DNA from 2 places in the Exiguobacterium sp. SH5S13 genome. Region 1 is predicted to be linked to the other one. Evidence: a T-box and tRNA genes for the amino acid it is inferred to sense, from the RefSeq annotation. Region 1 holds a T-box; the other holds one or more tRNA genes.
What was found. The T-box of region 1 lies ahead of ileS (isoleucine--tRNA ligase). A T-box ahead of a tRNA ligase gene usually reads a tRNA of that ligase, here a tRNA-Ile.
Positions count from the first base shown of each region.

Region 2: it encodes a tRNA-Ile, which carries the amino acid that the T-box ahead of ileS (isoleucine--tRNA ligase) is inferred to sense. The anticodon was not compared.

Region 1 covers NZ_SJUS01000001.1:174,920-178,343, forward strand. The annotation lists gene ileS (isoleucine--tRNA ligase) at 1-2,192, opposite strand, end outside; T-box leader at 2,242-2,462, opposite strand; gene EVJ30_RS00905 (DivIVA domain-containing protein) at 2,465-3,010, opposite strand; gene EVJ30_RS00910 (YlmH family RNA-binding protein) at 3,029-3,424, opposite strand, start outside.
Region 2 covers NZ_SJUS01000002.1:48,250-51,673, forward strand. The annotation lists gene EVJ30_RS01640 (Na/Pi cotransporter family protein) at 34-1,680, shown strand; tRNA gene EVJ30_RS01645 (tRNA-Met) at 1,796-1,872, shown strand; tRNA gene EVJ30_RS01650 (tRNA-Ile) at 1,877-1,950, shown strand; gene EVJ30_RS01655 (alpha-amylase) at 2,073-3,424, shown strand, end outside.

The DNA of each region.
Region 1 (3,424 bases):
TCGTTTTCACGTTCGATGTAGAGGATGTCTTTCGTGAAGTCGAGATAGAACGACGACAACTCGTTGACACAGAAGTTGTGGCTCATGTGGTAAACAGCCATAAAGTCGAACGTATCGTACGCTTTGACGACTTTCGTCTGAAGTTGTTTCAGCTTCGTCGCCATGAAGCGGTCGGCTTCCGGCATATCTTCGAACGCGACGCGCATCGACGGATCGAACCCGTTCAAGTTACCGAGCAAGAAGCGTAACGTGTTACGGATCTTCCGGTATACTTCTGACACTTGTTTAAAGTTGTCATGCGAGGCGCGGACGTCTGACTGATAGTCGACAGACGCGACCCAAAGACGTACGATTTCAGCACCGTACTGTTTCACGAGGTCGTTCGGTGCAATCGTGTTGCCGAGCGATTTCGACATCTTCCGGCCGTCGCCGTCAAGGACGAAGCCGTGACTGAGGACGTTGCGATACGGTGCTTTGCCGGTCGTCGCGACTGCAGTCGACAGTGACGAGTTGAACCAACCACGGTATTGGTCCGAACCTTCTAGGTACAGGTCGGCCGGACGGCGCAAGTTGTCGCGCTGTTCGAGCACGCCTGCGTGTGACGAACCTGAATCGAACCAGACGTCCATGATGTCGACTTCTTTACGGAACTCGCCGTTTGGACTGTTCGGATGTGTGAAGCCGGATGGCAACAAGTCTTTCGCTTCGCGCTCGTACCAGACGTTTGATCCGTGCTCATGGAACAAGTTGGCGATATGGTCGATCGTTTCGTTCGTGATGATTTCCGTTCCGTCTTCTGCGTAGAAGATCGGGATCGGCACACCCCATGCCCGCTGACGGCTGATGACCCAGTCGCCACGGTCACGGACCATGTTGAACAGGCGCGTCATGCCCCATTCCGGTACCCAGTTCACTTCTTCGATCTCACGCAACATGTCGCTGCGGAAGTCTTTAATCGAAGCGAACCATTGCGGTGTTGCCCGGAAGATGACCGGCTTTTTCGTACGCCAGTCGTGCGGGTAAGAGTGCTTGATGAATTTGAGCTTCAACAAGTTGCCATTTGCTTCGAGCTTCATGCCGATCTCTTTGTTCGCATCTTCATAGAACAGTCCTTCAAAGCCTGGTGCTTCGTCCGTCATATACCCACGGTCGTCGACCGGGCACAACACGTCAAGTCCGTACGCTTGGCCGACACGGTAGTCGTCTTCCCCGTGGCCAGGTGCGATATGGACGCAGCCTGTCGCTTCAGCCGTGACGTGGTCGCCAAGGATGAGGAGTGACGTCCGGTCGTAAAGCGGGTGCTGTACCGTCATGTGTTCGAACTCGCGTCCGTTCCAAGATCCGCTCACTGAGTACTCATCCCAGCCAAGTGCTGTCGTCACTTCTTCGACGAGCGTCTCGGCAACGATATACCCTTTGCCATCATGCTCGATCCGTGTGTATGTCAGCTCATCGCTGACAGCGATCCCGAGGTTGGCCGGAATCGTCCACGGTGTCGTCGTCCAGATGACGAAATGGTCGGTCGTCCCGAGGACGCCTTTGCCATCGACGACTTGGAACGCCACATAGATGGCTGGTGATTTTTTGTCATAGTACTCGATTTCCGCCTCAGCGAGTGCCGATTCAGAAGACGGTGACCAATAGACCGGTTTTTTCCCTTTATAGATGTATCCTTTTTCAGCCATCGTGCCGAACAGGCGGATTTGCGCCGCTTCATATTCAGGCTGGAGCGTGATGTATGGATTGTCAAAGTCAGCGAGCAGTCCGAGACGCTTGAACTGTTCACGTTGTGAGTTCACTTGCTCCATCGCGTAAGCGGCACATTTTTCGCGGAACTCGGCGACAGTCATCTCTTTACGGTTGACGCCTGCTTTTTGAAGCGCGTTCTCGATCGGAAGACCGTGTGTGTCCCAACCTGGGATCATCGGTGATTGATAGCCGTTCAACGACTTGAAACGGACGATGATGTCTTTTAACACTTTGTTGAGTGCATGGCCCATATGGATGTCACCGTTTGCGTACGGAGGTCCGTCATGTAGAATGTATTGCGGCTTTCCTGCATTCTTTTCTTGAACGCGGTTGTATAAGTCCATCTGCTCCCAAGCCTCGTGCATTGCTGGCTCGCGCTTCGGCAAATTTCCACGCATCGCGAATTCTGTATCAGGCATCAATAATGTGTCTTTGTAGTTCATTGAAACTCCTCCTGCATCTTTTTTGAAAAACAAAAAAAACCCGCCCCTAAATAGGGACGAGTTCATCGACTCGCGGTACCACCCTACTAATCTCAAGTAGACCTTGAGACCGCTCTCGGTAACCGATAACGAGGTCAAGCGGTCACGCTTACTCAATTCAGCATGACACTCATAGGGGATACCAAATAAAGTCTTTCTCTTAGGCTTGCACCTTCCCTAAGTCGCTTCGTAGGTGTGACTTTATTGACGTGTCCTAATCAACGTATTGTTTATTATCCGTGATGTTTGTTTGGTGTGACTTCGTCGTCATTATACGCAAGTTCACTCGTATCGTCAAGAACCGTCTGGACAGGCGGCTCTCCGACAATCGTGTCCCATTCGGTACTATTTAGAAGTTCCATCTGTGCGTCGACGAGAACACGGAACCGGGTCCGGTACAGTTCGACTTTTTTCAACATTTGAATGACTTCACGCTCTGCCATCTGCTCTTTACGCGACGCTTCCTCTTCTCGGGCGAGCGCTTCGCGTTCAGCCTGCTTCAAGATGAGGCTGGCTTCTTTGGCCGCATTGGTCTTGACTTCTTCTGCCGCCTCTTGTGCGACGATAATCGATTTATTCAATGTGTCTTCCATCGAGGAGAAGTAGTCAATACGGGCTTGCATATCGTTGACGAGTTCTTCGTACCTTCTATTTTCACGAATCAATAGCTCAAACTCTTTAATGATTTGATCTAAAAATTCATTGACCTCATCGATATCGTACCCGCGAAAACGAGTCGAGAACTCTTTGTTATGAATATCAATCGGTGTCAACGCCATTCGACTTTCCTCCTAAATTCAACGTATGATGCCATACTGGATTTTTATTTTCTCACGCTTTGTCGAGCCGAGGATTGCCGTCAATTTGACACGACCGTAACCCCGGATTGAAACCAAATCGTCTGGTTCGAGTAAAAAACTCGCGTCCGTGATCGCTTTATGATTGACTTTGCAGTCACCATGTTTGACGAGCGCCTGTGCTTTCTGGCGCGACAGACCGAGCACCTCGCTCACGACCGCATCAAAGCGGAGTGAGGAGACGATGCCAAACTCGTCGCTCCATTTGACTTCTGGGACGGTCAAAATCGATGCGGCCGGCACATCAGACAACCGCACCCGGGCTTTGCCGACGCGATCCACGTTCATTTCGATGAATCCAGCCGCATCAGCCGTCGTCGCGAACTGAGCGATCCC
Region 2 (3,424 bases), on a different contig from region 1:
AACCAATTCACAATCAAAAGGGGTACAAAAATCGTGGAATACAATTTGCAAGAAATGTTATTCATGTTTTTTGGAGGATTAGGGATCTTCCTATTCGGTATCAAATCGATGGGAGACGGCCTTCAAAAGTCTGCAGGAGATCGACTCCGCGACATCCTTGATAAGTATACAACGAATCCATTCCTCGGAGTACTAGCCGGGATCATCGTTACGATTCTTCTTCAGACGTCTACAGGTACGACAGTTATCACGGTCGGTCTTGTCAGTGCCGGTTTCATGACGCTCCGTCAAGCGATCGGGGTCATCATGGGTGCGAACATCGGGACAACGGTGACAGCGTTCATCATCGGAATTGATATCGGTGAGTATGCGCTCCCGATGATTGCCGTCGGTTCTGCACTGTTGTTCTTCTTTAAAAAAGAGAAGTTTCAACATATGGGTCAAATCATCTTTGGCGCCGGAGCTCTCTTCTACGGTCTTGAACTTATGGGAGACGGCATGCGTCCGCTCCGTACGAGCGAGTACTTCTTCGAACTCACACAATCGATGAGTCAAAACCCGATCCTCGGAGTTGTCGTCGGTACGGTGTTCACGTTGATCGTTCAATCGTCATCAGCGACGATCGGTGTCCTCCAGGAACTATACGCTGGTGGTTCGATCGACTTGAAGGCCGCTCTACCGGTCTTGTTCGGTGATAACATTGGGACGACAATCACAGCGGTTCTCGCTGCACTCGGTGCGTCAGTCGCGGCTCGTCGCGCAGCTGCGGCCCACGTCATCTTTAACTTGGTCGGGACGGCCATGTTCTTGATTATCTTACCGCTCTTTACGCAATACATTTTCTGGATTACAAATTTCCTTAACATTGAGGCGAAGATGCAAATCGCCTTCGCCCACGGTACGTTCAACGTCGCCAACACATTGATCCAGTTCTGGTTCATCGGGACAATTGCCTGGGTCGTGACGAAACTTGTACCAGGCGAAGATTCAATCGTTGATACGAAAGCGCAACACTTGGACCCAATCTTCATTCAACAGTCGCCTTCAATCGCGGTCGAACAAGCTAAATATGAAGTCATCCGCATGGGTGATTTCGCGAAGCTTGGTCTTGATGAGGCACGTTCTTATATGGAGACTGGTGACAAGAAGCACGCGGAAAAATCAGCGCACATTGAAGATGCGTTAAACTCGCTGAACTCTAAAATTACGGATTATCTTGTTCAACTCGCGGCCGTCGATTTGACGGAGCACGAATCACAACAACATAAGACACTCATGCATGCCATCAACGATATCGAGCGAATCGGTGACCACGTTGAGAACATCATCGAGTTGATCGACTATAAGACGGCGACACGCATCACGCTCTCGCCGGGAGCTCAAAAAGAATTGACGGAAATGTATGATCTGACACGGGCCACACTCGAGAAGTCACTCCAAACGCTCGCGAGCGGTGACATGGTCGAGGCGCGTCAAGTCATCGAGATGGAAGCGAAACTCGACATGCTCGAGCGCCAGTTCCGCAAAAATCATGTCGTTCGTTTGAACACAGGTGAATGTGACGGCCAAGCTGGTATGTTCTTCGTCGATATGCTCTCGAACCTTGAGCGGATCGGTGACCATGCGATGAACATAACGGAAATCACACTCGAAGACGCAACGAACGAAGTATCGGTCTAACGTTTCGAAAAAGTTCTGCTACTTAAGTTATAAGTAGTAGGACTTTTTTTCGTACATATGACTTTTCATTGACAGTGGCGGCTTCATTCAGTATATTATTACTGTATAACAACGTGGCGGTGTAGCTCAGCTGGCTAGAGCGTACGGTTCATACCCGTGAGGTCGTGGGTTCGACTCCCTCCGCCGCTACCAATAAGGACCCTTAGCTCAGCTGGTTAGAGCAGACGGCTCATAACCGTCCGGTCGTAGGTTCAAGTCCTACAGGGTCCATCAAAGACAGCTTTCTGATGAAAGCTGTCTTTTTATTTACATTTTTGTTTTCAAAAGTGAAGACGTGGGTAAATATTCGTTAGCATTTTATTTTTGAAAAATATGAAACGAGGCGAAGTAAGATGGAACGAAATCATACGATGATGCAATTTTTTGAATGGCACGTCCCGGCTGACCAAAAGCATTGGAAGCGATTGAAAGAACGTGCTTCTAAGTTGAAAAAAGCAGGAATCACCGCACTTTGGTTGCCACCTGTCACAAAAGGTCAAAATGATGAGGATACGGGATATGGTGTCTATGATTTGTATGATTTAGGCGAGTTTGATCAAAAAGGGACCATCGCTACAAAATATGGGACGAAGCAAGAGCTGCTTGAGGCGACGAAACACGCCCAAGAGCTCGGGATGCAAGTATATATGGACGTCGTGTTGAACCATAAAGCTGGAGCCGACGCAACCGAGAAGTTCGACGTGTTAGAAGTCGACTCGGAAGACCGGACGAAAGTGTTGTCGGAAGAACCGTTTGAGATCGAAGGGTGGACGAAGTTTGATTATAAAGAACGAAACGATAAGTACTCGTCGTTCAAATGGAACTTCCATCATTTCAACGGCACGGACTATGACGCGGCGAGCGAGCATAGGGGTATCTTCTTCATCTTAGGCGATAACAAAAAATGGAATGACAACGTCGATAGTGAGTTCGGCGTATACGATTATCTGATGTTCGCGAACATTGACTATCATCATCCGGAAGTCCAGGAAGAAGTGTTAAGTTGGGGCAAGTGGTTCATCGAAGAGACGAAATGTGACGGCTTCCGTCTCGATGCGATCAAACATATCAACTATGATTTCGTCAAAGAGTTCAGCCAAACGATGAAAGATGAAAAAGGTGAGAACTTTTACTTGGTCGGTGAGTTTTGGAAGTCAGAGCTCGAAGATTGCCGCGCCTTTTTAGACAACATCGACTACCACGTCGATTTGTTCGACGTGCCGCTCCACTACAATTTGCAACGTGCCTCGATCGAAGGCGCATCGTTCGATTTGCGGACGATTTTTGACGACACGCTCGTCCAGTCCCACCCGTTTCACTCGGTCACGTTCGTCGACAACCATGACTCACAGCCGGCCGAGGCGCTTGAATCATGGGTCGAAGATTGGTTCAAACAAAGTGCTTACGGTCTGATCTTGCTTCGCCGAGACGGTTATCCGTGCGTCTTCTACGGGGATTACTACGGCATCAACGGGCCCCACCCGACTGAAGGGAAGAAACAGGCCATCGATCCGCTTCTGTACGCACGTCGCGAAAAAGCATACGGGCAGCAAGATGATTACTTCGATAACGAGAACGTGATCGGCTGGGTCCGACACGGTAGCGAGGACATCGAGCGCTCAGGTTGTGCCGTCATCATCTCGAATAACGAGGAGGCGGAGAAACGGATGTACGTCGGGGAATATCGTGCCGGGGAGAAATGGGT